DNA from 4 places in the Pradoshia sp. Z4_20 genome. Region 2 is predicted to be linked to each of the others. Evidence: riboswitches for the same ligand, from Rfam matches in the RefSeq annotation. Region 2 holds a riboswitch; each other region holds the start of a gene.

Region 1 (7,981 bases), on a different contig from region 2:
GCTGATAAGGTAGAAACTATATTTAAAAACAAACAGATGATTATCGATAAAATGAACAATTTTGAGGAAGAAGATGGACTGGAACGCTTGTATGAATTGATTGATACCTATAAAATTTAATGTTGAAATGATAAGTATTATTCTATATACGAAAAAAGCATTAAAACAGAACACTAAACAGGATTTGTAGCCAAAAAGTAGGAGTGTCGGAGCAATGAATCTTAAATGTTATACCCAATATGATGGACTTGGGTTAGCGAAGCTTGTAAAGGAAAAACAAGTATCCGCAATAGAATTAATAGAGGACGCATTTGAACAAATAAATGAACTAAATCCTAAAACAAATGCAGTTGTTCGAACTAGATTCGAAAAGGCAATGATGGAAACTGGAAAGTCTGAATCTATATACGGACCTTTTGCAGGAGTACCTATCTTATTAAAAGACTTATCACAATCTATTAAAGGCGAACCGATTACAGCGGGTTCAAAATTACATGTAAATCGGATTGCTAAACGGGATTCTAATTTTGTGAAAAAAATTCGTGAGGCAGGATTTGTCATTATTGGACAGACGAGTTCTCCGGAGTTTGGTCTGAAAAATATTACTGAGCCAGCTGTATATGGAGCGACACGTAATCCATGGAACCTGCAGCATTCATCGGGTGGATCAAGCGGCGGAGCATCAGCCAGTATAACTTCAGGTATGGTCCCAATTAGCGGTGCCAGTGATGGCGGCGGCTCTATTCGTATACCGGCATCATTCACTGGATTAGTAGGCTTGAAGCCAACAAGGGGAAGGACACCCGTTGGTCCAGGTGTGGGCCGCCAATGGCATGGAGCTGCGGTAGATTTTGCCTTAACCAAAACGGTTCGTGATAGTGCAGCTATGCTGGATGCCTTGCAAATCATTCAGCCGGATACTGCCTTTCAGGTACCTTTATATAATGGGAGCTATTTGAAGGAGCTTTCGAATCCATTGAAAGAAAGGTTTAAAATTGCTTTTTCCACAAAGTCTCCGGTGGGAACACCCGTTAGTGAAGAAGCTGTAGAAGCGGTACATAAGACAGTCAAATGGCTGGAACAGGCAGGGTTCACCGTTGAAGAATGTGATAATGGGGTAGATGGAATCCGCCTTATGGAAAATTACTATATTATGAATAGCGGAGAAATGGCAGCAGATATACTGTCCATTGAGGAAGCCATTGGACGGCCGATTACCGTTAATGATATAGAGATAGTCACATGGGTACTCAGAACTGCCGGGCAGAATGTATCAGCTGTTCAATTTACACGCAGTTTAGCTGAATGGGATACGGCAGCTGCACAAATGGCCAGGTTCAATGAGGATTATGATTTGTATTTGACGCCGGCAACAGCTTTCTCAGCTCCAAAGGTGGGCGAATTGACGCATACGGATGAACAGAGCTTGCAGTTATTGAAAGTAAATGAACTAAAACCCTCTGAACAGTTAGCAATGGTCTATGAAATGTTTAAACCAAGTTTAACGTATACGCCTTTTACACAGTTGGCGAACATCATCGGACAGCCTGCGATTAGCTTGCCTGTTCATATGACAGATTCTGGCTTACCCCTTGGAGTGCAATTGATGGCTCCAAAGGGAAGGGAAGATTGGCTTCTTAAAATAGGAGCGTTGTTAGAGCAATCCGATATATGGGTTGGACAGAAAGGGAATCCATATATTGGATGGTGATAAAAGTGATAGATCGACTAGAAGATGCGTGTAATTCAGTTGGTCAATTAGAACAGTCATTTCACTTGTTTAAATTTATGTGAATTCCTATATATCAAAAATATCTTCCGTTTACATTTTCAACATGATATATTAATAGTACGAAAATTTAAAACAATCATAAGTGCTCACTTTTGTGAGGTAAAAGGGAATCCAGTGTAAATCTGGAACAGCCCCCGCTACTGTAAGAGCTGATGAAATCACGTGACCACCTTTAAAAGAGGGAAGGTGTGAGAGTAAAGTGAAGCTCAGAGTCAGGAAACCTGCTTATGAATGTGTATTGCTTACTTTTCGGTGGGAAAAGGGATGGCGAACGTAGAGATGATTGTGTCTTTGCGCTGATTTTGACAGCGTTTTTTTGTCTGTGCATGAATCAAGCCTGTTTTCCTTAATCGGGAAGACAGGCTTTTTTATGTTTAATATTTCAGCGTAAATTCGCTAAATATAAATAAATTTTGAAAAAGGGAGAATAGTGAGATGAAAAAGATTGCAAGCTTATCACTTTTGGTGTTCTTATCCGTTTTTGCATTGTTTGCATGCGGAAATGATGAGACAGTAAACAACCAGGAAAAAGAAACAAACCAGGAAACAAGTGAGTATCCGAAAACCTTAACAGACGGTCGTGGGGAAGAGGTGACCCTTAAAGAAAAACCTTCAAGGATTGTTTCGACCACATTGGCTATTGATGAATATTTATTGCCTTTGGTTGATGAGGAGCGGATTGCCGCGGTAACGAAAATGTCTACAGACTCAGGGATTTCGAATGTAGCAGATCTAACAGATGGAATTGATACAAAAATTGAATCAGTCACATCTGAATTGGTGCTGTCACTTCAGCCTGATTTAGTGCTGATTCCTTCCTATGTAGATCCTGAGGTTCTTAAACAAATTGATGCTGCAGACATCACCACCTACCAACTTAAAGATGATTCCTCTATATCAGGTGTATTGGATGGTCTAATGGAGGTTGGTACCATTGTTGGCGAGGAAGATAAAGCAGAAGAAATCATAGCTGATGTCAAAAAGAGGATGTCAGATTTACAAACGAAAGCAAAAGCACAAACAGATAAAAAACGAGTGGTTTACTGGACACAGCAAAATTCTTCAGTTACTGAGAATACTACAATAGGAGAAATCATCACCTTAGCAGGCGGGATAAATGCCATTACAGAAGCGGGCATTACCGGTGAAGAGTATCCTGATTATCCAAATCTTTCAAAGGAAAAATTAGTTGAGATAAATCCAGATGTGATTATTACAAGCGATTGGCAGTATGACGGTTCAAAAGCAACATTCGTCGAGGAATGGCAAAAGGATCCGGCACTTAAAAATCTTAAAGCCTTTAAGAATAATGAAGTGCATGTGATAGAAAGCGCAAATTTAACAACGGCTTCCCATTTTGTGATTGAGGGAGCAGAAGATATTTATCAAGTTTTATATGGAGAATAATATGGTTTGTAAACAGTCTAAACAGGTTCTTATTTTTGGAATCCTGATTTGTTCCTTGCTCGTATCGTTACTTTTAGCAACCATGTATGGCGGGGTCATCGTTCCATTTACGGAAACTGTGAAAGTATTACTCTCACTGCTTCCATTTATAGAGTTTGACTATAACCCAATGTATGAAACAATCCTTGTGCAGATTCGCCTGGGGCGGGTTGTTGTGGCTGGATTAGTCGGGGCAGCCTTGGCAATATCGGGAGTCGTGATGCAAAGTGTGTTTCGCAACCCGATGGCTGACCCCGGCATAATTGGTGTTTCATCAGGTGGAGCATTCGGAGGTGTACTGGCCATCTATTTTGGTTTGGCCGCGATCCATTCTCTTTTCGTCCCATTAATGGGCTTTATCCTGGCTGCATTGACTTTGTTTGCAATTTATATGATTGCGACCAATCAAGGAAGGACCTCAGTACTGACATTGCTGCTGACGGGTATTGCGATTAGTTCTTTTTTATCAGCCTGTACCTCTCTGCTAATCTCTTTTTCGAATGCAGGAGTGATGCAGCAGATTGTCCAATGGATGATGGGGAACTTAAACGGGCGTGATTGGAGTCATGTACAAATATTAACTGTTCCTGTTTTATTTTCGATTTGTGTCTTTTTGTACCATGCCAACGACTTAGATATCTTTCTGCTGGGTGAAGAGCAGGCCCAGAATATGGGGATTTCCGTTCAGCGCACCCGTAATCTATTGTTAATTACTGCTTCATTAGTAACTGGAATGAGTGTCTCATTAACGGGAGCCATCGGTTTTGTTGGTCTGATTGTCCCTCATATGATCCGTATGATCATTGGGCCCTCGCATCGAAATTTACTACTGGCTAGTGTCTTAGGGGGAGCGAGTTTCTTGATTCTTGCTGACTTAATATCCCGTTTGGCCATTAGGCCTGCTGAGATTCAAATCGGTATTATTACAGCTTTTTTTGGCGCTCCGTTTTTCCTTTATTTAATTTTAAAAAATAAAAAGAAGGGGGAAATCTGAGATGACAGCTATTTTGAATGCGGAGAAACTCAGCTTTAGCCGTGGCAAACAGGTGATTTTAAAAGCAATGGATATCTCTTTGGAAACTAACCAATTTACCTGCTTGATTGGTCCGAACGGTACCGGAAAATCTACTTTACTGCGCTTAATGGCAGGATTGCTAAAGCCACCTGCAGGGTCAATAGCCTTTAAGAATCATGCTCTCTCTGAGATGACTACTCTTGAAGTGGCCAAAGCAATCACCTATATGCCACAAAGCACGGTCCTTGACTATGAATTTACAGTGAGTCAGGTAGTACTTATGGGAAGGCATCCGCATCGGAAGAAATGGCAATTCTCACAAAAAGATGATAATCAATTGGCAGAGAAAGCGATGAAACAAACAGGAATTTATCATTTAAGAGACCGTTATATCACATCCCTTTCAGGAGGAGAACGTCAGCTTGTTTTCTTAGCTAAAGCCATCACTCAGAATTCTGAGGTTATTTTGTTGGATGAGCCAACTTCAGATCTGGATATTTATCATCAGGTCCAAATTGCCGAGGTCATCCGGGAGCTTGTAAAAGAGGGAAAGGCTGTCTTCGCGGCCATCCATGATATTAATTTAGCCACTCGCTATTGTGATCGACTCATACTTATGGGAAATGGAGAACTCGTTGCAGCAGGGGAACCCGAACAAGTCATTACGGATCTTAACTTGATGCGTATTTTTAAAACTCATACGTATACATACAATGATTCCTATTTTGGAAAAAGGCAGATGATTCCTTATGCCATAGATATAAAAGGGGAGGCATGAAGAATTCATGTGCGATGGCCTTCTATGTGAAGGCGTCGCGGAGTTACCATTATTTCATACTAAAACCTAAGTTTTAAATAAGGAGGAATGAACCTTGAAAAAAGACTGGCGCTACTCCAGTTATCCATTCATGAGAGAAAAAAGCTGTTTAGTTGATTATGAGATTCGCACTGATAGTTTAACCACAAGGCTTGGAGCTGTTTTCCCGTTATTGACTGAGAAAGAGCAAGCAGTCATTGATGACCTTCGTAAGGTTCAAGCGCTATGCTATCATGTGAACGGTTCTGTGCGCGGAAAATTGGCGATAACTGAAGCAGATTTACAGTGGTTGAGTGATAGATATGATTTTTATGTTGAGAAAACAGGGGAAAAGGTAAAACAATTCGTATTACCGCAAGGAAGCAACGCTGCATGCGCACTTCATGTCGTACGCAGTGAGGCCAAGAAATCCTATCGTGCCCTGCATAAAGTTAGTGAAGAGCGAGAAGTGCTAGACATCTTATTTGATTTCCTAGGATTGCTCGCAAATGTTTGTTTTGTGATGGCTGTTTATGTAAATCAGGTGAACGGCATACAGGAAATTCCTTTTGTCAGTAAATCATATGCTGTGAAAAAGAAATGAATGTTTAAGCCTACATCTAAAATAATAGAGTTAGATAGATCTTGTTATCCATTTTTAATGAAGAGAGAATGTATGATTTGATAAAAAGAAAAGCACGATTCTTTCATAACCAAAGAAAGAATCGTGCTTTTTTATGGATGAAAAGAGGACATATTAGTAGGGAATGTAATTCTAGCCATGTTACGATTAAGTTATATTAAAAGAAACAAGCAGAAGTAAAATTTGAGTTTAATTAAACCGGTAACTAAATACTTTAGGAGTGTTGCCACCGTGCTGTATAAATTTAAACAGAAATTTAACGAAATAAGTAAAAATGGAGTGACCGTTCCTATTAAGCCAGTAATGTTAGAACAACTAATAAAAAGACAGTCTGGCCAAAAAGATATAAAAGTAGAAATAACAACAGGCCATTTGAACATTCGAGGTAAAACAGATAAAAATGTTTCATATATGATAAGCCTGAAACCAATTCATATGGAAAAAAGAGTGATTATTTTTGAAATTGAGAGTATGAAGCCGATTGATATAAAGATAGATGAAATTAAAATTTTTAACAGTCCGCCATTTTCAAATTACACAAATCAGACGATTAAAATGGATTTTAATTCCTGGGATATCGTCAAAAAGATACCTGTTGGAAAAATTAAATCGTATGAGATGAATGATGGGACAATCAAGTTAACATTATCATTATAAAGAAGAGCGAGGATTTCCGTAAAAGTGCGGAAATCCTTTTTTTGGACCAAAAAGATTATACGCAGCAGCTATTATAAACAGAGATACTCAAAATCATTCATATACTTCGCACTGGTTATGAGGTAGAACAAGTTTTGTGTATTTGCCCGTTTTTATGTTACTTTACGACTAAAATAATTAATAAGTATTCGTAAATCAAAATGTGTAATTAGATTATATTTAAAAATAGAATTATTGGCTGTGGAAAGTGGAGAGTGAAAAAAGGAAAATGCCAGAAACCAACTATTACTGTAAGTTAAAAATATAATATGAATATGGAAATTCAGTTGATAAAAACGTTATGGAATTATTTTGAAGTTCAAATTATTAATTTATATTAAATTTTCAAAATATTTTGCTATTTTTATTTTAGGTGTGTTAATATATCTAAATACTAATATCTCCAATAAAGGAAGGATGCATAGAAAAGAAAACATAATACCTTTATTTTTCAGAATATTTAATTAACTAATAAGGGGCGATGGGGATGAAGAGAAAAGAATATATAGTTAATCGAATGTATAAGGCGTCAACGGGAATCGCAAATGCCGTTTTAGTAACATTGGGAATCGGTCTATTATTTGAATCAATTGGGGGTTATTTTGATTGGCAAATGTTCCTTACTATTGGAGGAGCGGCAAAGGTTTTGCTAGCGCCTGCTCTTGGTGCAGGGATTGCCTATCAGCTTGGAGGTAACTCATTAGTACAATTTAGTGCAATGGCATGTGCCACAGTTGGTGGAGCAGCTATACAAAAAACAGCAGAAGGTGCTTTTACAATCGTTACTGGACAACCCATATCGGCTGTATTGGCTGCACTCATCGCTACATATATAGGCAAGAGGATGGTTGGTAAAACGAAATTGGATATTATGGCAATTCCAATTACAGCTATTTTTATTGGCGGGGTTTCAGGAGTTGGATTAGCGGCGGTGACGACACCATTACTAACATGGATAAGTGCACAAATTACAGCCTCTGTAGAAGGCTCTCCTTTAATTGGATCGATTGTACTATCCTTGGTATTTAGTCTTTTATTAATGACTCCAGCTTCATCAGCTGCGCTTGCGATTGCTCTGCAGTTGGATCCAGTATCAAGTGCAGCAGCTTTGATTGGCTGTACAGTACAATTTGTAGCCTTTACAGCAATGAGCTATAAAGATAATGATTTAGGTGGCTTCCTTGCCCAATCAATCGTGACACCAAAGGTACAGTTTCCTAATTTGATAAAAAACCCAATCTATATTATACCTGCGTTTACAGCTGCCGCAATTGCTGCGCCAATAGCTACGATGGTCTTTGATTTTAAAGTACCGTATGAATTAGGCGGGATGGGGCTAAGCTCGTTGATTGCACCAATAAACATCCTAGCTAATCAAGGGATAGGCATATTCCTCATCTATGTTGGAATAGGGATGGTGCTTCCTGTTATGATTGCTCTTGCGATTCACCGTCTCCTAAAAATGGCTGGAAAGGTTAAAGCAGGTGATCTTCATCTTGAAGTTCAATAGTTGTCTGCTTTGTATCTTTTGACATATTGACTCAGATAGGGTTTGTGTAAACCGAAGAAGAGAATCTATTTTGAGAAAATATG
Region 2 (7,981 bases):
GGGATACATGGCGTTAAAGAAATAAAGCCTGCTGAACGGAAAGAATTTCTTGGGAGCTTACGTGAACGTGTGGTTGTCGCATTAACACAGGCTCAGGTTTTTCAAAAACAAATCCCACATGGATTTATTGACCTATTGAAAAAAAATAAGGGCGCTAAGCTTTATTTAAATGGCCACATTAATTATTCCCATCTATCGAAATTCGTTAAAGCAGCAGATGAACATGGGATTCAATTTAAAATCGTGACCAATAAAGACTATAATTCACCTAATGGTTTGGTATTGGCCTATGATCATGCAATTAATAACGATAACATTACATTAGAAGAACCGGCACAGGAAGAAACTAATACTGAGGAGACAGAAAAAAAGACAGGTTTTTTTGAATCACTTAAGCAACTCTTTACAAAAAAATCATAAACAAAATGTCATAACTGTGCACCCCTTAATACGAGAAACAATACGGTGTCTGGATGCATGTTTCGGTTAGGTGAGTATGTGCCATCGACTATTCTAGTTTTAGTTTGTATGGTATAGTTATCAAATTAGAGATAATTTAGGTTTATGATTTGAGGGGCACAAAGAATGAATTCAACACAAGAGTATATTGAAGAATGGCAGGAAGCACTTGAAGAAGAGATTCAGTATTTAAAAAAATATGGAAGTACCCGCTATCACCTGATGAATGGCAATAAGATTATGTCAGGTGATTCTTTTACGTACTATTTTGAGTCATCCAGTATTTTGCGTATACCTGTTGGAACGATTGCTAAGCTGGAATGGGGCGGGAGTCGGTTTGATGCCAGAATCCTATCCTCTGAGGGCAATAGTTTGCTTCTGTCTCTTGAACAATCAATAGGTGAATTGATTGAAGAGGCTACGATTTATCATGACCCATGGGAACTTTTAGATCAGCTGATTGAAAGACTGGATGATATCAGGAAAAGTAAGCGGAAAAGAAGTCGGGTTAAACGGATCATGGAGCCTTCCATGCCTGATAAACGAACGGACAAAACAAGTAAAAGCGCGGTACGCGAATTATATGCCAGATCAAAATATAACCCGGTCACATATGTTTGGGGACCGCCTGGTACAGGAAAAACGTATACTTTAGCACGAACGGCAGCCAATAAATATTTTAAAAAGAAACGTATATTAGTTCTCTCTCACAGTAATCAGGCTGTGGATGTCCTGCTTGCCGAAATTACGGCATTTGTTAAACGAGCGGATCGTTTTCATGAAGGAGATATTTTACGTTACGGCTCTCAAACTGGTGAGGGTCTTCTGATGCATGGGGATATATTGCCGGCTAAATTATTGGAAAGTCATGATGGACATTTAGTGAAGGAAAGGGATTCGATTAATGAAGAAAAGAAACTGCTAAAAAAAGATCTGTCTCTGTTTTTTAGCGTACGTGACTCGGAGCAGCTTCTTGACCTTGAAAAAAAACTGGGCAGAATCTTAGAGAAAATAAGGCAAAAAGAAATTCATTTAGTCAAAAATGCCTTCATTGTTGGGACTACCTTGGCGAAAGCAGCAATGGACCCGAGTATTTTTGAACAAGAGTATGATCTAGTTATCATTGATGAAGCCAGTATGGCCTTTATCCCGCAAATTGCCTTTGCCGGCGCACTTGCCAAGCGTTGTATTATTTGTGGGGATTTTAAGCAATTACCTCCTATTGCGGTTTCGAGGGGAGAGCTTGTAGACCGCTGGCTGAAGGAGGACATCTTCCATCGTGCCGGTGTAGCTGATATTGCACGTGGGGGAAAACTTCATACTCATTTGTTTTTATTAAAGGAACAGAGGAGAATGCATCCGGATATCTCCGCTTTTACGAACCAATATGTTTATAATTCACTGGTTGGCGATCATCCAAGTGTTCATATAAATAAAAAAGATATCGTTTCAAAGACACCTTTTGTAGATCGTGCTTCCGTACTGTTAAATACGAGCTTCACAGGGGAACACTGCTTTACGGGCACTTCCTCTGGTTCTAGAATGAATTTGATGAATCTATTGTTATCCTTTCAGGTTATTCATGAAGCCTACAGCAATGGGAGTAAATCAATCGGTTATGCAACCCCTTATCGTGCGCAGGCACAATTGATGGAAACATTAATTAAAGATCTATATGAGGAAGAGAACGGCCTGCATGATATATTGGCGGCCACTGTCCATCGTTTCCAGGGAAGTGAACGGGAAGTAATGGTATTTGATAGTGTTGATAGTTATCCGCAAAATCGGGCAGGGATGCTTTTAACGGGCAGGGAAAGTGAACGGCTGTTAAATGTTGCAATTACCAGAACAAAAGGGAAACTGATTCATGTCAGCGATGTGGAGTTTATAGAATCAAAAGTTTCGCATACAAAAACTCTTCATCAGCTCGTTCAATATCAAATGAAACGGAATCAAATGGTCAATATGGATCAAATAGGCAAATGGATTGCCAACCATCATCCAAAATTACAATGGATTTATGCAAGAAATTTGGAAGGGTTCTATCAGGATTTAAAAAAAGCCCAATCTTCCATTATCCTTTCCTTGCCAAATTCCAGTGTGTTATCATCGGATTTTGTTCAAAGAGTGAAGACGAGGAACTCAAGAACAAGACTGATGATGTATTCTCCAGATTCCCATTCCTATTTGGATCCGGATATCCATCTTCAGAATGGGCCAAGCTTCACATTTGTCATCCTTGACCAAAAAGTATTGTGGTTGGGGGTTCCTCTTGAAGCCAATAAACGTGTTCATCCGCCATACATTGGAATTCGATTGGAATCCGAAGCATTTATCAATCAATTTCTCCAGCAATTGCCTAAATAAATTGTCGGAATTTTAGTTGCTATTTTCACATATAAGATTTATAATTCTATATGTTGTTATTATTTTTAATTTAAAATACTATATATTGAGTTTAACGTGTTTAAGGTGTCGTATTACGACTTAATAGGGAATCCGGTTAAAATCCGGAACTGTACCCGCAACTGTATATGCTGATGAAATAAGTAAACCACTGTAGAGAAATCTATGGGAAGGACTTAGAGTAAAGTGAAGCATGAGTCAGGAGACCTGCCTTTTTCACTGGTTTGCCTTTATCGGGAGCAATGAGGGTGGAACGGATGAAATAGCATTTTTGGTCTTTCAATCTTGTTATTATTTCTTTTCCCATTGCTTATTTTAGGCAATGGGATTTTTTGCGTGGAGGGAAATATTATGAAGCCAATGGTTACTGAAAAGAGTAAATTGACAGAAACTCCAGTAGACGAATTATTAAAATCATTTGAAGAAATAGTTCATCTGAATAATTTGGAGTTGGTCAATGAAAATGCCAATATGAATGCCTCCTCTCCAATGGGACAAATGGGCAAGTTTGCGAGTGAAAGTGCTCGCTATTATGCAAAGGAGAATTTACTTTCTGATGAAGCAAGACATGCGTTTGATGAAAATCTCCTTTATCCGCATGATTTGGATTTTTATGCTACTGGTACTACAACTTGCTGCCAAATTCCGTTGGGGAATCTTCTTGAGAAAGGCTTTAATACGGGTCACGGTACCATGAGACCACCGCAGGATATTGGCAGTGCAATGGCGCTTGCTTCCATCATTATACAGGCTAATCAAAATATGCAGCATGGCGGCCAATCGTTTCCGATGTTTGATGCGGACCTAGCCCCCTATGTAAAGAAAACATTTAAAAAACATGTGAAACGTTTGAAGCAATATCCTTGTGAATGGAATGAGGAGTTGCTTCATCAAACAGCATGGAAGGAAACGGAGCGTTCCGTTTATCAGGCATGTGAAGCATTTATCCATAACTGTAATTCCATGCATTCACGCGGAGGCGGACAAGTTCCATTTGTATCCGTGAATTATGGAACGGATACAACCAAAGAGGGCAGAATGCTTGTTAGAAATCTTTTATTAGCTACAAACGCAGGTTTAGGTAATGGGGAAACTCCCATATTTCCAATCCAGATTTTCAAAGTGAAAACTGGTATTAATTTTGACGAGTCTGATCCAAACTATGACCTTTATCAATTAGCACTTGAAACAACTGCGGAAAGGCTGTTTCCGAATTTTAGTTTTATAGATAGTTACTTTAATTATCAGTATTATGATGGAACACATCATTCCGAGGTTGCGTATATGGGATGCCGCACAAGGGTTATGGGAAATCGTCATGGGATAGAAAACAGCATAGGCCGAGGCAATTTATCCTTTACGTCTATTAACCTCGTAAAACTGGCGCTGCAATCTAATTCGATTGAACAATTTTACGTAAAACTAAATGAAATTTGTAATATTGCCATCAGGCAGTTATTTGATCGGTATGAATATCAGGCAAAAAAGAAAGTGAGCCAATTTTCATTTTTGTATACACAAGGTGTTTGGAGAGGCAGTAAAAAGGCGAAGGAAGAACAATTAGTAGGCGAGCTGTTAAAACAGGGGACCCTATCAATTGGCTTTATCGGTTTAGCGGAATGTGTTAAAGCCTTGACTGGCTATCATCATGGGGAGAATGAGGAAGCATACGACTTGGCTTATGAAATTGTATCATTTATGAGAAAGAAAGCAGATAACGCGGCAGAAGAGTTTAATATGAACTTTTCCTTAATCGCTACCCCTGCAGAGGGCCTGAGCGGAAAATTTGTCAAACGGGATCGTAAAGAATTTGGCGTTATTAAAAATGTGACGGACCGTGCCTATTATACGAATTCCTTTCATATTCCAGTTCACTACCCAATTCGTACAGTCGAGAAAATTGAAAAGGAAGCTCCTTTCCATGAATTATGCAATGCGGGACATATTACGTATGTGGAAATTGATGGAGATCCAAAGCATAATCTAAAAGCGTTGGATATGATTATTCGTACAATGGCTAAAAACAATATAGGATACGGGTCCATTAACCATCCGGTTGATCGATGTCTTCAGTGTAATTACAAAGGATATATTGAAAAACAATGCCTGGTTTGCCATAACGATGATGAGTTAAAGATAGAACGAATCAGAAGAATTACGGGATATCTTGTAGGGGACATGAGTAAATGGAATCCTGCCAAGGCTGAGGAAGAAAAGAATCGAGTGAAGCATGGACAATGAGAGTAATGAACATTATTCATGACAGTGTTGTCGATGGGGAAGGAATGAGATCAGTCGTTTTCTTTGCTGGCTGCCCTCATCAGTGTAAAGGTTGCCACAATCCTGAGAGCTGGAATGGAAGAAACGGAAAAAACATTAGCATAGAAGATATTTATAAAGAATTGATGAGCAATTCGCTGACGGATGTAACATTTTCGGGTGGGGAACCGTTTATTCAGGCAGATCAGCTAGTTAAGCTGGCAAAGCTTTTGAAGGAAGGCGGTAAAAATATTTGGATTTACAGCGGTTTTACTTTAGAGGAGATTCTCTCCAATCCAAATACATCTTATCAAAAATTATTGTCTCTATGTGATGTATTGGTTGATGGAAAATTCGAATTGGACAAAAGGGATATAACTTTACCGTTCCGCGGAAGTTCAAATCAAAGAATTATACCGTTACAGGAGTTTTTTGTTTGAATAGATCGGCAATTAATAAGGGGGAAATTAGGATGGCAGTATCTTACGAATCAAACTATGAAAGTCTGGAAGTCACAGATTTAAGAAGTGTAGAAACATATATAAAGGAATGTGTTAATTCCTATACTTCTATCTATTCAGCAGAGGAATACTTAGAAAAAATCATGACAGCACTTGAGTATAAGTCTGACTATAGCAAGGAAGAGTTAGTGAATTTACTGGTACTCAGCGCCGTAGAACGTATCTCTGCTGATGAGCCTGATTGGACATTTGCAGCGGCAACAATTTATTTAGACCAGTTATATGATAAAGCTTCAAAAAGCCGGGGATATGATCTAACACAGAAATATGGGAGCTTTCAACAGCTTGTTGAACAATTGACCGATATGGGGATATATAATCCTGCATTGCTAAAAGAATATACAGAAGAAGAAATCAATGAACTCGAAGCAGTCATCGATCCCTTAAAAGATCAGTTATTTACATATATCGGCATTCGTACGCTGGCAGATCGCTATTTAGCGAAATCTCATCATGGAAGCTTATATGAACTTCCTCAGGAACGGTTTATGATTATTGCCATGACATTAATGATCAATGAGCCTAAAGAACAGCGAATCGGATTAATAAGAGAAGCATATTGGGCCTTATCCAATCTATATATGACGGTGGCCACTCCTACGCTTGCTAATGCTGGGAAAAGCTATGGCCAATTATCCAGTTGTTTTATCGATACTGTTGATGATAGTTTGCAAGGTATCTATGATTCAAACACTGATATTGCCAATCTATCTAAGAATGGCGGAGGGATAGGTGTTTATTTAGGGAAAATTAGAGCGCGAGGCAGTGATATTAAAGGGTTTAAGGGAGTTTCTTCAGGAGTTATTCCATGGATGAAGCAATTAAATAATACCGCAGTTAGTGTGGACCAGCTGGGTCAAAGACAGGGAGCCATTGCGGTTTATCTGGATGTTTGGCATAAAGACATATTTGCCTTCCTCGAAGCGCGTTTAAATAATGGGGATGAACGTTTTCGAACGCATGATTTATTTACAGGTGTTTGCATTCCGGATTTATTTATGGAGATGGTCAAGGAGCGCGGTACTTGGTATTTATTTGATCCTCATGAAGTAAGAAAAGTAATGGGGTATTCTCTTGAAGATTATTTTGATGAAGAAGCGGGGGATGGCCAATTCAGACAAAAATATACTGAATGTATCAATAATCCACAGCTTTCCAAAAAAGAAATACCTGCCATTGAAGTGTTTAAGGCGATTATGATTTCTCAGCTTGAAACAGGAACACCTTATATGTTTTATCGGGATACGGTCAACCGCTCTAATGCTAATCGCCATAAAGGAATGATTTATTGCAGTAATTTATGTACGGAAATTACTCAAAATCAAAGTCCAACTACTGTTATTGAACAAAGAACCGAGGATGGGAAAATTATTATTGAAAAAACACCGGGTGACTTTGTCGTATGTAATCTATCATCTATTTCCCTTGCTAAAGCTGTAAAGGAAGATGTCCTTGAACGGTTAATTGCAATACAGGTGAGAATGCTTGATAATGTCATTGATTTAAATAATATCCCGGTCATTCAGGCGAACATAACCAATAAAAATTATCGGGCTATAGGACTTGGGACATTTGGTTGGCATCATTTATTGGCGCTTGAGGGGATTGCCTGGGAATCAGAGAAAGCCGTTGAATACTGCGACCGTTTATATGAAAAAATCGCTTATTTAACGATTAAATCAAGTGTGGATTTAGCTAGTGAGAAAGGTGCTTATCCGTTTTTCGAAGGATCTGATTGGGATAGCGGATTCTTTTTTGACCAAAGAGGCTATGATTCAGATGCTTGGAGTCAATTGAAAAAAAGAGTGCATACTTCCGGAATTCGAAATGGCTATCTTATGGCCGTAGCACCAAATTCTTCAACTGCGATTATTGCCGGTTCTACATCCGGAATTGATCCAATTTTCAGAAGGGAATATTCCGAAGAGAAGAAGAATTACCGTATTCCAGTGACTGCACCTGACTTGAATCTGGAGACAATGTGGTATTATAAATCCGTTTATTTAATTGACCAAAAATGGAGCATTCTCCAAAATGCACGTCGTCAAAAACATATCGACCAAGGAATCTCGTTTAATTTGTATGTCCGTAATGATATTAAAGCACGTGATTTATTAGACTTGCATCTGCTTGCATGGGAGACCGGATTAAAAACAACATACTATGTACGTTCTACTTCAAGCGCTGTTATAGAAGAATGCGAAAGCTGCCAATAAGGATGGGGGAAATATAATGGATACAAAAACAATAGTGGAAAAACGTAAATTAGTCGATCGGGAAGCACCGAATAGTTCAACGGGTATTATTAATGGCAGAAATTCAAATATTTTAAATTG
Region 3 (7,981 bases), on a different contig from region 2:
GCTTCAATCTTCGTTGTAAGCCGTTACTTAAACTTTAGTGTAGCAATCATTGCGATGGTAGTATTCGCATTGATTTTGTATCGTTTTTTATTCAGGGCAGATAAATATCCAATTTTTCTTCTATTATTAGCAGGTATGATACTTGGAACATTACTCGGAAGTCTGGTAACGTTCATGCAAGTTCTAATTGATCCTGTGGAATATGAAAGTTTGCAAGCTCGCTTGTTTGCCAGCTTTATGAACGTGAAGACGGAATTACTGAGCATTGCTATTGTTATTTTATGTACCGCCTTTATATATGGCTATCGGTTATTACGTGATTTAGATGTTGTATCACTAGGTCGAGATAACGCGATTAATCTTGGTGTCGCCTATGATAAAATCGTGCTGAAAGTGCTGATTCTATCGTCTATTTTAATCGCTACTTCTACCGCACTGGTTGGACCTGTAACATTTTTAGGATTAATTGTGGCGAATTTAGCCTATCAATATTTGGCTACATATAAGCATTCGATATTAATCATTGGGGCAAGCTTGATCAGTATTATTGCGCTTGTCGGAGGACAATTTCTTGTTCAGCATGTTTTCCATTTGAATACAACGATTAGTGTCGTTATTAACTTTGTCGGTGGGATTTACTTTATTTACTTATTACTAAGGGAAAGTAGGAAAGCAGGATGATTGATATTAAAGGGCTTTCTAAAAGCTTTGGGAAAAAATCTGTTATTGAAAATGTAACATTGCAAATCCAACCAAGAGCTATCACTTCTTTTATTGGTCCAAATGGCGCTGGTAAATCAACGTTATTATCAATGGTGAGCCGTCTCTTAGATGCTGATACAGGTGAAGTATTTTTAGATCAAACTGACGTTAAGAAAATGAAATCAGATGCTTTTGCAAAGCGGGTGGCTATTTTAAGGCAGACCAATCACTTGAATATTCGTTTAACCGTACGCGAGCTTGTTTCTTTTGGACGCTATCCATATTCAAAAGGGCGGCTGAATGCAGATGATGAACGAATTGTAGACCAAGCACTGGAGTATTTAAATTTAACAGATATGCAGGATAAGCTGTTGGATGAGTTATCAGGCGGTCAAAAACAACGTGCCTTTATTTCAATGGTTATTGCACAAGATACGGATTATATTTTATTAGATGAGCCATTAAACAATCTGGATATGAAACACTCTGTGCAAATTATGAAAATACTGCGCAAGCTGGTAGATGAGTTAGGGAAAACGGTTGTAATTGTCTTGCATGATATCAACTTTGCTTCTGTATACTCTGATCGCATAGTGGCGTTAAAGGATGGGCGTCTGATAAAGGACGGTCCAGCGCATGAGATTATTAACTCAGAATCCTTGCGTGATGTATATGACATGCATATTCCTGTACAAGAGCAAGATGGATGTCGTATATGTGTATACTTTAATTCACATTAGATTCTAAAATAGATTCTGGCCTTATATTTTTGGAACAATTGACAGCAGCAAAATCTTGTTCAAGTTAAGGGTCATACACTTAAGTTTCCATGAGGACTCTAAAATAGATTTTATTTTGGAGTCTTTTTTTTGTTAAGTATTTCTTTCGATAAGGATTTTTTATCTGATATTTAACTTTTTAAGGGGAGAAAATCACGAGAAGAATACGTAGTCATCTATGTCTAATTCTCGTTGGATCAGATGAAATAATAAAATTATTATCAAACACTTCAAAAGTGTTGACATATTTTGTGATTCTCATTTAGAATGAGAATGTCGATTGAAAATGATAATCGTTTTCAATTGAAGTACATATTTAGGGGGAGAACGAAGAATGAAGAAGTGGAAAATTTTAACTGCTATGGCGGCGTTAACATTAGCGCTGACAGCTTGTAATACAGGCGATGAGTCAACAACAGGGGACTCTTCTGAGACAAAACAAACAGAAGAAAAAGGAACTACTGAAAGTTCTAAATTCCCAATGACAGTATCTTCCTTAACCGATTCTCGTGAAGACGAAGAAGGTAAAACAACTACTTTTGAAGAAGTAAAATTAGATAAAATGCCAGAACGCATTGTAGCTCTTGATTATGGCTTTTTAGATACACTTGATGCATTAGGTGTTGAAGGAATCGTAGGCGTAGCTGCTGGTGGCGGTAAAGGAAATATGCCAGCGCATTTAAAAGAAAAATATGTTGCTGAGGGTGTTGCCGATGTTGGTACACTAAAGCAAATCGATTTTGAAGCAGTAGCAGCTGCTGAGCCGGATGTTATTTTCATCTCTGGTCGTCAAACACCATTTTATGAACAATTAAAAGAAATCACACCTAACGTTATTTTCATTGGTTCTGACAATGATAATTACATAGAGGCTGTATATGAAACAGTTGATTTAGCAGCTCAAATCTTTGATAAAGAAGAAAAAGGCAAAGAATTGAAAGCTTCATTACAAGAAAAAGTTGATGCAGTAAAAGAAAAAGCTGCTGGTTATGAAAATGCATTGGTAGCGATGTACAATGACAAGAAAATCTCCGGTTTCGACAATGGTGAAGATTCACGTTTCGCATATGTATATAATGACTTTGGCTTCAAGCCAGCAACAACTGATATCGAAGCATCTTCCCACGGTTCTGATTTCTCTTATGAGTCAATCCTTTCTGTTGATCCAGAAGTATTGTTAATTATCGACCGTACTGCTTCTGATGTAGAAACAATTAAAAAAGATATTGAAAATGATATTATCAAAAAAACTAGTGCTTACAAAGAAGGCAAAATTGTCTACTTAGACGGTGTTAACTGGTACTTCTCAAGTAACGGTGTAACGACTGAAGCAGAAAAATTAGATGAAATCTTAAATGAATTAAAATAATCTTCATAACAAGGAGCATGTCTCAAGTGGGGCATGCTCCTTTAATAAGGAGCGATTAGGTATGTTTGTTCAAATTCGTAAATGGATAGTGACAGAGGGCAATTCAGGCAAGGTATTGGAACGCTTCAAAAAGAAGCCAGATCAAGGTCCGTCGTTAATTGAGCAGCGTGAAGGCTTTATAAGTCGGGAGTTGTTAGTGAAAAAAACAACGCGTGGGGAAGAAGAAGTTGTCATGATTATCCGCTGGGAATCAGAGGAAGCATGGAAAGCATGGGAAAAGAGTCCTGAGCATATCGCTGGTCATAAAGCGAAAATCAAGGAGCACGGAGGTAAGCCTCCAAAGCCGGAATACGTAATCAATATGGAACATGGCAATTACATTGTAGTCGAATAAAAAAACAAAACGCCCCTAAATAAGGGCGTTTGTTTTATAATGTAAACCTTATTTCAAGTTAGAAAAGAAGCGTTACAGAATGATGGCCAGCAATTGTTTATCATTTTTAAAATTCAAAAGTTGGTGTGGACTCATCCATTATTTTAAAGGTGTATCCTTTATGTTTCAGACGGCGAATGATTTCCGGAAGCCCATCCACGATTGTTGTATTGCCGTTAAAATCATGCAGGAGGATATAGAGATTTTCTTTTTCACCTACCCCTTGCATAATTAATTTAAGTAATTTTTTTTCTGGAATTGGAGGATTTAATCCATCGTTAGCATCGCAGTTCCAATCATAATATTTATATCCTCTTTTTATTACCTCAGTCTTTAATTGATCCATTAAATCAGTCCCGGCATATTGTTTTGCGACATAGTTATTGGAGCCGCCGGGGAATCGTAGGATTTTCGGGCTTACGCCTACTTCCCTTTCCAAAAATTCTTCCAGTTGAGTAATGTCTTTAAAAAAAGTATCCTTGGATCGATAGATTTTGGAATAATTATGAGAATAGGAATGCAGTCCAAGAGCGTGTCCATTTTTTACGATATCTTTATATAAATACATATGTCCCGGGCTGGCTGTTCCCGTTACAAAAAAGGTTGCCTTAACATCCTGAACTTTGAGGATATCGAGGATTTCCTGTGTGATGTTTGAGGGACCATCATCAAAACTGAGGTAGGCTGTCTTTGCAAATGTTTCAGATGGAATAAGAAGCTGGATAATGAGCAATGTGAGAACAGATAGAGTACGCATAATAAACTCCTATGGATTAAGTGATTTTAATATAGTTTTTGATTCTTGTTAAAAAATATTCCTAAACGGAGTTGAATAATTGGGTAAAATGTTTAATAAAGAGATTGAACATGTATAATAGACATAAGCATTTTAGAAAGGTTGATAAAGATGATCGAGATACAAAGTTATACAGTTGAGAAACTGGAAGACCCGTTTGGTATCCTTTCTGGAGAAAGGTTCGAATATGTACTGGAGATTTCCGTTCCCGAGGAAGATGAACTATATACCGATAAGGGTCTTCTGTTGCGTGTTATATATGTAATGGATGAAAATCAGGACCAAATTTCAAAATATGAGTTTATAGAAAGTGAAACACAAAGTATTTTGGATTTTGAGCTTGAGGAAGATGAATTATCGATGGTTTTACAATTTTGCAGGGAACATACTGATGTTGAATATGAAGAAGAATGAAGATAGCTGATTATATAAAAAATATAAATATTGAATAGTGTAAGAGTGCCTTATTTATTAGGATAATAGGGAAACCGGTGCAAATCCGGTGCAGCCCCCGCTACTGTATACGCGGATGAAATGATTTGTAAACCACCGGCTCTTTGTTTAGAGCATGGGAAGGTAAATCAGAGTAAATTGATGCGTCAGCCAGGAGACCTGCTCTTTCTTTTGTATGTACTATTTTTCGGAGGGAAAAGTAGGCGTCCAATCCTGTTATTATAATGTGGATTTTCGCCTTAGCTTTTTTCGAGCTAAGGCTTTTTTATTATGTTGGAAAGGGGAATAACTATGCTAAAAAAGCAAAACTATTTATTTTTATTTATGCTAATGCTTACGCTATCTATGTTAATGTTTGGGTGTTCGTCAACTGAAGATGACTCAAACCAGAAGAAAGAGGTTTCTGAATCAACGTCCACAGCCTTTCCTGTTGAGGTAAGGGATGGATCCGGAGAAAGCATCAAGATTGAGGAAAAGCCGGACACGATCGTATCCTTGCTGCCAAGCAATACTGAAACGGCCTATGCACTAGGTCTTGGAGAGAAAATCATTGGTGTATCAGATTATTGTAATTTTCCTACAGAAGCTGCTGACAAACCTAAGGTCGGCGGGTTAGAAATCAATATTGAAAAAGTGTTGGAATTAAATCCGGATCTTTTATTGCTTTCTGCCAGTCATTTTAATAATGCTAAGGATACCATTAAACAATTCCAGACAGCTGGTATTGATGTTATTATCGTACCTGACGCCAATTCGTTTGATGGTGCATATGGAACAATTGAATTGATTGCTAAAGCAACCGGAACATCAGACAAAGCTGATGAAATTATTTCGGATATGAAAAAAGAAGTAGCAGAAATTAAAGAGAAAGCAAGTGCTATAAAAGATAAGAAGAAGGTTTGGATTGAAGTATCTTCCTCACCGGATTTATATACAGCGGCTAACGGAACCTATATAGACGAAATGCTTGATATCATTCAGGCAGAGAATATTGCCGCTGATCAAGAGGGTTGGGTAACAATGAATGAAGAACAAGTCATTGATCGCAATCCTGATGTTATTCTTACTACATATGGCTATTATATTGAAAATCCAGAAGAAAAGGTATATGGAAGAAAAGCTTGGTCCGAGGTACCTGCCGTTCAAAATAAGCAGGTTTATGATGTAGATAATGACACAGTGTCAAGACCGGGACCACGTTTAACAGAAGGCTTGCAATTGATAGCTGAAAAAATCTATCCTGAAATATTTAAATAAACATTTTCATTTAAGAGCCGCCCATTTTACTTTGGGAGGCTCTTTTTTTGTTGAAGAAAATAAATTAAATTTTCTAACAATTTTGTTGAAATTTCCCTTTTGTGTAGGTATGATGATACCAATACGTATTCGTACTCACACATGGGATTGGAATGATAAGAATGTTATATGTAAATGACCTGCCGACCGAAGCAAGAGATAAAATGCTATATGCAGCCCTGCAATTATTCACTACAAGAGGTTACAAGAATACATCAGTTCTGGACATAGTTGAGTATGCACATGTCTCGAAAACAACGTTCTACCAACAATTCGGCAATAAAGAGACTTTGATTGTTGCACTTTGTGAAAGTTTGATTGGAGAAGTTGCAGAAGAGATTAAGCTTGCAGCTTTACGGGAACCACGCATTGGTTATAAAGCATATGCCGGAATTCTTCGCTATTTGGAAATTTGCTTTTCCAATAAGGCTGTTGCCAATTTTATTTTACTCGAATCAGTCGGAGTTTCTTTCGAAGTAGAACTGGTCAGACGAGAAGCACTTAAAAGTTTCGCAGATCTTATCTTTTTTTTTGCTTACCAGGAGTTTCCGGAGAATGTGAATGAACAGGAAGTTAGGATCATCTCTCAGGCAATGGTTGGAGCAATCAATGAGGTCGTCATTCAAAAATTCCGGGAACCAAATCACCAAAAGACAGATGTAGAATATCTTGCTAGATTATTAAACCGATTGGTCATGCGCTCATTTAGCAGTCTCTCAAATTAATAAACTATTGATATGAAGGAGGGAGAAAGTTGGTTTCTTTTTTACCAAGTGAGGAAGAAAAGGCATTTGTTGATGTAGCAAAGGATTTTGCAATTCAAAAGATCCGTCCCTATGCCAGGCAAACGGAAAAAAATCAGGGTGTAAGTGAGGACGTGGTCAGAAAGTTGAGTGACCTTGGATTATTAAATTTGGAACTGCCTGAATCATACGGTGGCCTGGAATTGCCGCTCGTTTCCCAGGTACAGATTGTTGAGGCGCTTGCTTATGGTGACCTTGATACTATTCAGGGGCTTCCAGGAGCCGGGGAGGGAGCATCGTTTATTCGACTAAAAGAGGATCATAACGCATTTTCTTTTTATCAAACTCAGTGTGAAACGGGAATTTGCCCAACAGTCGCCTTTGTTTATCCCAATCAACATAAACTCCAAATTAAAAAAATAGACAATGGATACATCATTGATGGAGAAACGAGTCCGCTGAAAAATGCCAGAAAGGCTGAATATCTATTAATTGCAGGAACTGCTACTAATGGTGAAGCGGTGTTGTTCTGGATAGATCAAGACAATAATCATTCTTGGAGAGTGCTTGACGGTGATTATCGCTTGGGGCTATTGAGTGCCGGCTTTTCGAGAATTCAGCTTAAAGAAGTAAGCGTTTCCAAAAACAATATTTTGGCTAGTGGTGCCGAAGCTGAAACTTGGATGGATCAATCATTGAGCCGTGTACGTACGTTAGAGGCTGCAAAAGAAATTGGTGTTATGGCAGCTGCCCTTGATTACACAGTTGAATATACCTCCCAGAGAAAAGCGTTTGGGGTAGAAATCGCAAAATTCCAGGGTGTTTCTTTTAACCTTGCACAAATGGCTATCCAGACGGGTGCAGCAAGGCATCTTGTTTTATATACGGCAAAACAAATTGATGAAGGTGAAACTGATGCTGTTTTCCACAGTATCCAGGCACTTAAAAAAGCCCATCAATCGCTTCGATATGTAACAGATTCAGCTGTACAGCTCCTTGGTGGGCATGGATATGTTCAGGACCATCCTGTTGAGAAGTGGATGAGGGACGCTCAGGCACAAGTCGGTTGGTTTGAACAAGAGGGCGATTTAGAAATCAGGGCAGGAAACTGGATCATGTATGGTAAGGAGAGGGGGATGAGTAATGATCACATACGAGTTGACGCCACATCAAAGTCAAGTTAAGGAAGTGGTCCATTGGTTTGCTGAAAATGAAATGCGACCGGTATCCATGATTGCCGATCAATTAAAGAAAGTACCGGATGATTGGCTGGATAAAGTAAATCAACTCGGAATTTCTTTAAGCATGTCTTCTTTTGGAGAGTCCAATGATGATAAAAAGAAAAAAGATTTAAAAAAAGCGAAGGAGCGCCAAGGAAATCGATTGGGAGTCATTGCCTCTGAGGAATTA
Region 4 (7,981 bases), on a different contig from region 2:
TTTAGCTGAATTAAATGAACGTACTTACCTGTGGGTTGAGCTTGGTCTGCAAACTGTTCACGAGAAAACAGCTAATATCATAAACCGTGCACATGATTATCCAACCTATGTAGAGGGAGTAAACAAACTTCGGAAACACGGTATACGCATTTGCAGCCATATTATTAATGGATTGCCGCTTGAAACTCCAGAAATGATGATGGAGACAGCTAAAGAAGTTGCTAAACTGGATGTACAGGGAATTAAAATTCACCTATTGCATCTCTTAAAGGGCACTCCAATGGTAAAACAATACGAAAAAGGAATGCTGGAATTCCTTTCGTTAGATGAATATGTCAATCTTGTCTGTGATCAGTTGGAGATCCTTCCGCCTGAAATGATTGTCCATCGTATTACCGGTGACGGTCCGATTGATTTGATGGTTGGACCAATGTGGAGCGTTAATAAATGGGAAGTATTAAATGCTATCGATGCTGAATTAAAGCGTCGCAATAGTTATCAAGGTAAATTTTATGTGCCAAGTAAGGATGCTGTCATAAATGAAGCTTGATCGTATCCTTCCCTTCGCAAGACTATTGCTTGAAAAAGCAGTTAAACCTGGTGATATAGCCATTGATTGTACGATGGGCAATGGGCATGACACCGTATTTTTAGCAAATTTAACTGGTCCGGATGGACATGTATACAGCTTCGACATTCAGGAATCTGCCTTGCAAAAAACGGAAGAGAGACTGATGACAAATGAGCTTCAGGAGCGGGTAACACTAATTCATGCAGGTCATGAGCGTTTACAGGAATTTATCCCAACTGGCAAATCTGTTACAGGCGCAATCTTTAATTTAGGCTATTTGCCTGGCGGCGATAAAGAAATTATTACAACCGCTCCTACTACGATTCAGGCTGTAACGTCATTACTCAAAATTATGGAGCCTGAAGGCATCATAGTTCTTGTCATCTATCACGGTCATCCCGGCGGAGACATTGAACGTGACGAATTAATCAAATTCGTTACAGAGCTTCCACAGGATACGGCCCATGTGCTGGAATACCGATTTATGAATCAAAAAAACAATCCGCCATTTATTATCGCTATCGAAAAACGTTAAAAAAGTGTGAGCTTATGGATGCTCACACTTTTTATATATAATCATTTAAAGTTCTCAGGGGTAAAAAAGATCTGCGGTGTTCCCGTAATAGGATGAGGGCGACTTACCAAATCTACCTCGTATACAGATGAAAGCAATGTTTCATCATAAAGTAAATCTATTCCACCCTCCGCCACCTTCCTTCCATCCTTAAGCAAAGCACATCTATCTGCATATAAAGCTGCCATGTTTAAATCATGGAGGATGGCGACAATCGTCAGCCCATTTTGAAGCTGGAGCCTCTTTAATAAATTTAACAATTCGATTGTATGCTTTACATCCAGATGATTTGTAGGTTCATCGAGAAACAGGAGCTTTGGCTGCTGGGCCAAAGCCTTTGCTAAAAGGACACGTTGCTTTTCCCCTCCGCTTAATGACGAAAAGTATGTATACTTAAATTTCAGCGTGTTTGTCTGAGCAAGACACTCATCAACAATTGCGTAATCCTCACTACGGTAATGATTAAAAAATCCCTTCTCCTGATAAGGATACCTGCCTAATAGTACGATTTCTTCCACCGTAAAATCTATACCCACCATATGTTCCTGACTTAACACGGCAGCAATTTTAGCCAATTCTCCGGTTTTATAGGATGAGGTCCTTTTCCCATTAATGATTGAAGTCCCTTCTTTATATTCCATTTTTCCCAATATACTTTTAATCAATGTCGTCTTACCGCTTCCATTTGGACCAAGAAGAGCAAAAAATTCTCCGCTCTCAACCTTAATAGATAAGTCCTGAAGCACTTGCTTATTTTTATGATAGCCTGCACTGAGGCTCCCTACGGTTAACATGTCAAATTCCTTCTTTTTATGCGTTCTTTAATCAGTAAGATTGTAAATACAGGTGCACCGATTAAGGCAGTAATGACACCGATTGGTAATTCCTGCGGGTTGATAATCGTACGTGCAATCAAGTCAGCCAATACGAGATATCCACCTCCAATAATCATGGATAATGGCAGTAAGTGGCGATGATCAGCACCAGCAAGAAGGCGAACAAGATGTGGAATAACCAGTCCAACAAAGCCAATAGCTCCTGATACGGCAACTGCTGCACCCGTTAATAGTCCAGCCCCGATAATAATGATTATTTTCTTTCGTTTCACATCGATACCATTATATTGAGCGGATTGATCTCCAAGAGCCATCCCATTTAGTTCACGATAATGATATAAAATTATGGAAGCTCCTATAATAAAAAAGGGAATCAATATACTGACGTGTCCCCAATTTTTCATAGCCACACTGCCCATCAGCCAGTTTAATACTTCCCTCATTTGATCTCCTGAGGATAGCGCAATGATAAGTGAGACCACAGCGCCAATGAATGAATTCATAATTATACCGGCTAAAATAATGGTCTCATTTGCATAGGTAACACTAGCTGCCTTTGTAATACCAAATACAATAAACAAGGTTATAAAACTAAACACGATTGCAACAAGCGGCAATGTGAACTGACCAAAAAGAGCAAATTCGATATTAAAGAATAGAACAATCACTGCCCCAACCGATGCACCGGAAGAAATTCCAATAGTATATGGATCAGCGAGTGGATTTTGCAAAAGCCCCTGAAAGGCAGCACCGGCAAGTGCCAGTGAGGCACCCACAAATAAAGCGATTAATACCCGGGGTAATCGTATATTCCAAATAATCATTTCTATATTTTTTGGACCGGTATAGAAGGATTCCTGGCCGGTCACGTTCTTCAAGAGAATCCCAAGAATATCTTTAAATGACATGTCCACGCTGCCTATAAACAGGCCGAGCAACGCAGCGAGCAGCAAAAACAGGATACTCCCAAAATAAATACCGGTTGTTCTATTTTTATTATTCATAACTTATACTTCAATTCCTCTTTACTCCTGGCGGCGAACCTCGGATTATTCATGCACTTTAAAACAAGATTATAAGCTACAACACATAAAAAATCCTTAGCTCAGGATGGTATTGAGCTAAGGATTCACTTTTTCACGCCTGTGAATACAATAAGCCTACTTTTCCCTCCGAAAAATAAGTACTAAAACTCTAAAAGCAGGTTTCCTGGCTTTTACTAAATCAGACTTGTGATTTAGTAAGTACAGTAGCGGGGGCTGCAACGGATTTGAACCGTTTTCCCTTTTACCCTCGTGTACCGAGGCACTTTTAAAGTGATTTATTAGATTTTATTCTTATTCTAATAGATTGATTGACTAATGGCAAATCCACTATTATTTCAACAGTTCTTTGGCAATTAATCTGAAGGAGTTTTCTTTAGCCTCGTATGAATGGGTGATTGTCACAAGCATAATTTCATCTGTAAAGAAGCGTTCACTCAGCTCTCTAATTTTTTCTCCAATCATTTTAGGAGAACCGATAATCATCTTGCTTCTGTTGTAATCAATCCGAGCTTTCTCAAACTGCGATAATGACATTTCATGAATTTCTTTTGGGTGAGGTGTTCCCTCTCTTATAATTCCCTGTGAAAGAAACAGCATCGATAAATCCAATGAACCAGCCAGATATTCTGCCTCTTCGTCCGATTCCGCACAAACTGTAAATACAGTAACCATACCTGATGGATTCTGTACTAACTCTGTAGGTCGAAATGCTTCATGGTAATGCTTCATATTTTCTTCAGCATATTCACTGTTAATAAACAAAGCAAAATTATAGGGTATACCCTTATGAGCTGCAAGAGCTGCGCTAGATGAACTAGATCCAAGCATCCACAATTCCGGCGGAGATGTAATGGTAGGTGTCGCCGATAACCCATATAGAGGATGCAATTCCGGTATTTGATCATAGAGATACCAGGATAACTCATCTACCTGGTCAGGAAAACGATGCAGTTCCTGTACTCTCCCCTCCTGCAACGCTCGCGTTGCTCTTGGCATCCCTCCAGGAGCCCTGCCGATTCCCAAATCTATTCTTCCTGGAGCTAAACCAGATAATACTCTGAAGTTTTCAGCTACTTTATAAGCACTGTAGTGAGGCAGCATAACACCGCCTGTTCCAACTCTTATTTTATCTGTTTGAGCAGCAATCCATGTTGCCAATATCTCAGGGGAAGATCCTGCCAAGCCTTGACTATCATGATGCTCGCTGACCCAAAATCTTGAGTATCCCCACTCCTCAGCCAATTTTGCCAGTTTGACCGTATTAGCAAGTGCCTGCTCTGAAGGCTCTCCAACAGAGCGCGGTGACTGGTCTAGAATACTTAATTTCACCATTTTGCTCCATCCCCTTAGTATTGAATGCTAGACTCGCCTATTCTTTTTCATTCTCTTAAACGCATGATACAGCTTACTATTCCAATAAAAGAAATACGCTGAACGGCCACCCAGGCTTAACATTTTTTTAGTATATTGCTTAACCGACAACTGGTCTTTCACCTTGGAATCGGCTAGATAAATACCCAATAATCCCTGGTTAATCATGCTGTGGAACTTGCTGTCCGGTATTTTTGTGACATCTAAATTGGCTTTTTCAACAAAATAACAAAGTCTATCAATCAGTTGCTCTTCCGTTTCGTAATAAAAACAGAAATTTAAATCGTCGCCTTGGCGATCCTCCTCCTGATCAATAAAATAGTCCAACATAATATGCAATCCTTGCACATAAGGAAAATAAGATTCATATATGTCTTTCCCCAAATGTTCAGTAAAATTATCACGCACTGCATATGAAACTAAACAAAAGATGCCCAGAGTAGATCCTGCACAAGCACTGAATTCATACCATGACAAACCTTCTGGAAGCTGCTGTTTATTTTCATTGAACCAGGTTTCTAATCTATGTACCCGTTCTTCCCACGTAACATGCTTATGTATTTGTAAATCACAATAAAAGGTGCAAAGCTTTTTCAAAAAAGGCTCGATATGTTGATAATGCACCATATTTGAAAGAACAGATTGACAGGTTTTTACTAACTCGACTAAATACCCGCCATCTTCCTGCTCCTCTCTGAGTTCATAATAATTTCTCGTCAGGGCCTCCGGATTAAGAGCATCCTTCATAGATTGATGCAATAGCGTAAAATCATTAGGATCAAGTGAGGTACTGCGGTCACATAGATTATCAAGATAATCACTGATTGTTTGATACGCAACAATAAATCGAATGACATCATCTTTTTTTTCACCTGCTGCGAGAGCTAATATAGAACCACCCTCGCAATGAAAAGTTTTGTGGGCAATACTGGATAAGGCCTGTGTACGCAGCTCTTCATTAGGGATTTTTTCTGCCTTTGCCTGCCAACTCGCGAGTTCCCGATGAACAACTGGAAATACATTTCTGTATACATTCTTTACTAAGCTGATATCACTAGTGGGTAATTTCATTTGTGTCCCATCTCCTAACCCCTTAAACGATATACCCTATATTGCGCAATCTCGCTTCAATAAAGCTCTTTGCATATAGAAATACATCTTCTCTCTCTGGCTCATTAAATATTTCATGATACAGCTTAGGCCATTCTTTATAATGCTTTTCGGATGCCGGAAAGTAGTTAAACCATTCTCTAACCATAGCCTTGTCCACTATTTTGTCGTCCCCTGCCTGCATAACAAGAACAGGAATATCCGGGAAATCCTCATCAAAATCAAAGGCATCCTTCATAGCTGAAATTAATTCACGATACCATCTGACTGATACACTTGTGATGTAGAGTGAATCGTTCAAATCAAATTCAATAACTTCTGGATTTCTCGTTGCCATTTCAACCGTTAATCCTGAAGGTTTTTTATATGTAGGATAAACAAGATTTAAAACCTTTGACATGGATTCAAGTAATTTTGGAGGATGAATTAATGTTCCAAAGCATGGTGAAGATAGGATAATACCCGCTAAATTATATTCTTTAAGTTGAAGCATGTTAATGATGATGAGTCCTCCCATGCTATGACCCAGCATGAATACAGGCAAACCAAATGTATAAGCCTCGTTCACCCATGAATCAACCTCATCAATATAATCCTCAAATGAATCAATATGCCCTCGATTTGCACGTGAAGTCATTCCCTGACCTGGCAAATCTCCAATAATTACGTGATACCCTTCTGATAGCCATCTTTCAATTAACCATTTATATCTGCCTGAATGCTCCATGGCGCCGTGAACAATCACGATTACACCATAGGCTTTCCCCTCAGCTTCCCACTTTTTCATAGATGAACTCCTCCTGTATGATGTTTAGCTTTATTTTATTTACACTGTACCGCTTTATATGTACACTTTTATTAACTATCTATTTTACAGTAGAAAACGGAGGTTTTGTAATGAAATTATATCAATATATAGATAAAATTCCTTCCATCGATCAAACTGCTTATTTAGCGGATCATGTAGTTATCAGTGGTGATGTCACAATCGGTGAAAATTCAAGTGTTTGGTTTAACACAGTCATTAGAGGTGATGTCGCTCCTGTGATTATCGGTAAAAATGTTAATATTCAAGATAACTCAGTCCTCCATCAAAGTCCCAACAACCCATTAGTACTGGAAGATAATGTAACGATAGGCCATCAAGTCATTCTCCATAGTTGCCATGTGAAGAAAAATGCTTTGATTGGGATGGGCTCCATTATTCTTGACGGAGCTGAAATAGGAGAAGGTGCCTTCATCGGTGCAGGCAGTTTAGTATCTCAAGGTAAAAAAATCCCACCAAACACACTCGCTTTCGGCAGACCTGCTAAAGTAATTCGTGAATTAACAGATGATGATCGTAAAGACATGGAAAGAATAAATAAGGAATACGCAGAAAAAGCACGCTATTATTCAAGTATACAACCTTTAAAAGAGAATAACTAATTATCATTCCTCATTAGGGTATACTCTTTATTGTATACCCATTCCCTTTATTATTTAGCTATAAATGATACACCTTTTTAAAATCAATTTCAGGAGTAGGATTATGAATACTTTCATTTTGATTTTCATGTTATTTAGTATCATTTCAATCATTTTGGTCCTATGGCGTCAATATCAGCCACTATCTATTTTGATTGTTATCTCTTTGATAGGCACTTTCCTGTATACAGGCTGGAAGGTCTATAACTCAAATTACTCCTTTGCTCATCAAATTAATAATATGATTGATAAGTCAGTAAGCTTAACAACTTCTATTACCAAAGATAATCGACCTGCAAAACCTCCTGCCAAAGATAAAGTACTTCTTGATGTGCCGATCGTTAAACAGCAGCCCGAGCTCCCAAGAGGATGTGAAGTAACCAGCCTGGCTATGCTTCTTCAATATTCCGGATTGGATGCTGATAAATTAAAACTTGCCCAGCAAATAAAAAAAAATCCAGCTAAAATAAAAAAAATAAATGGTGAAATCCATTACGGTGATCCTAATGATGGATTTATTGGAGATATGTATTCAACTAATAAACCTGGCCTCGGAGTGTATCATAAGCCTATAAAAAAACTTGCTGAGCATTATATGCCTGGCAAAATAATCGATTTTACCAATGGAGATTTCAACCAAATCAAAAAGTATCTCTCAACCAATCGGCCAGTCTGGGTTATCATAAATACAGCCTATGAAAAACTGGATCCATCCTATTTCCATACTTGGAAAACACCAAATGGGAAAATATCGATTACTTATAAGGAGCATTCTGTCGTAGTGACGGGATATGATCAGCATTATATTTATTTTAACGATCCCTTAACAGGAATTAAAAATAAAAAAGCACCCTCCGCTGATTTTGAAAAAGCGTGGGTGCAAATGGGAAAACAGGCTATAACCTATAAAGATTAATGGATTGGGTCACTTATCATATCCTTTTCAGCTAATGCCTGGAAAGGATATTTTTCTTCGACATATACAGAGTACCATATCATAAATACC

The links. A riboswitch is a leader RNA that binds a small molecule or an ion and turns the genes downstream of it on or off. The one in region 2 is predicted to bind cobalamin.
Region 1: another riboswitch for cobalamin. It lies ahead of AC4BHP_RS06450 (ABC transporter substrate-binding protein); the one in region 2 lies ahead of AC4BHP_RS05280 (anaerobic ribonucleoside triphosphate reductase).
Region 3: another riboswitch for cobalamin. It lies ahead of AC4BHP_RS11470 (ABC transporter substrate-binding protein); the one in region 2 lies ahead of AC4BHP_RS05280 (anaerobic ribonucleoside triphosphate reductase).
Region 4: another riboswitch for cobalamin. It lies ahead of AC4BHP_RS16365 (FecCD family ABC transporter permease); the one in region 2 lies ahead of AC4BHP_RS05280 (anaerobic ribonucleoside triphosphate reductase).

Annotation. Positions count from the first base shown of each region.
Region 1 is NZ_JBZAJD010000002.1:93,277-101,257, reverse strand. It holds gene murG (undecaprenyldiphospho-muramoylpentapeptide beta-N-acetylglucosaminyltransferase) at 1-120, shown strand, start outside; gene AC4BHP_RS06455 (amidase) at 215-1,711, shown strand; cobalamin riboswitch at 1,856-2,035, shown strand; gene AC4BHP_RS06450 (ABC transporter substrate-binding protein) at 2,228-3,199, shown strand; gene AC4BHP_RS06445 (FecCD family ABC transporter permease) at 3,201-4,232, shown strand; gene AC4BHP_RS06440 (ABC transporter ATP-binding protein) at 4,234-5,031, shown strand; gene AC4BHP_RS06435 (hypothetical protein) at 5,126-5,653, shown strand; gene AC4BHP_RS06430 (hypothetical protein) at 5,924-6,349, shown strand; gene AC4BHP_RS06425 (PTS sugar transporter subunit IIC) at 6,870-7,898, shown strand.
Region 2 is NZ_JBZAJD010000001.1:1,099,371-1,107,351, forward strand. It holds gene AC4BHP_RS05270 (YueI family protein) at 1-420, shown strand, start outside; gene AC4BHP_RS05275 (DEAD/DEAH box helicase) at 586-2,826, shown strand; cobalamin riboswitch at 2,913-3,094, shown strand; gene AC4BHP_RS05280 (anaerobic ribonucleoside triphosphate reductase) at 3,226-5,106, shown strand; gene nrdG (anaerobic ribonucleoside-triphosphate reductase activating protein) at 5,103-5,564, shown strand; gene AC4BHP_RS05290 (ribonucleoside-diphosphate reductase subunit alpha) at 5,597-7,861, shown strand; gene AC4BHP_RS05295 (ribonucleotide-diphosphate reductase subunit beta) at 7,878-7,981, shown strand, end outside.
Region 3 is NZ_JBZAJD010000004.1:16,182-24,162, reverse strand. It holds gene AC4BHP_RS11500 (iron chelate uptake ABC transporter family permease subunit) at 1-681, shown strand, start outside; gene AC4BHP_RS11495 (iron ABC transporter ATP-binding protein) at 678-1,442, shown strand; gene AC4BHP_RS11490 (siderophore ABC transporter substrate-binding protein) at 1,816-2,850, shown strand; gene AC4BHP_RS11485 (antibiotic biosynthesis monooxygenase family protein) at 2,912-3,244, shown strand; gene AC4BHP_RS11480 (polysaccharide deacetylase family protein) at 3,351-4,040, opposite strand; gene AC4BHP_RS11475 (DUF6509 family protein) at 4,191-4,493, shown strand; cobalamin riboswitch at 4,520-4,713, shown strand; gene AC4BHP_RS11470 (ABC transporter substrate-binding protein) at 4,824-5,789, shown strand; gene AC4BHP_RS11465 (TetR/AcrR family transcriptional regulator) at 5,942-6,553, shown strand; gene AC4BHP_RS11460 (acyl-CoA dehydrogenase family protein) at 6,583-7,755, shown strand; gene AC4BHP_RS11455 (acyl-CoA dehydrogenase family protein) at 7,715-7,981, shown strand, end outside.
Region 4 is NZ_JBZAJD010000009.1:31,503-39,483, reverse strand. It holds gene mnmL (tRNA modification radical SAM protein MnmL/YtqA) at 1-550, shown strand, start outside; gene mnmM (tRNA 5-(aminomethyl)-2-thiouridylate-methyltransferase MnmM) at 540-1,106, shown strand; gene AC4BHP_RS16370 (ABC transporter ATP-binding protein) at 1,148-1,939, opposite strand; gene AC4BHP_RS16365 (FecCD family ABC transporter permease) at 1,933-2,985, opposite strand; cobalamin riboswitch at 3,164-3,309, opposite strand; gene AC4BHP_RS16360 (LLM class flavin-dependent oxidoreductase) at 3,358-4,359, opposite strand; gene AC4BHP_RS16355 (tetraprenyl-beta-curcumene synthase family protein) at 4,387-5,469, opposite strand; gene AC4BHP_RS16350 (alpha/beta hydrolase) at 5,492-6,295, opposite strand; gene AC4BHP_RS16345 (gamma carbonic anhydrase) at 6,406-6,936, shown strand; gene AC4BHP_RS16340 (C39 family peptidase) at 7,040-7,891, shown strand; gene asnB (asparagine synthase (glutamine-hydrolyzing)) at 7,888-7,981, opposite strand, start outside.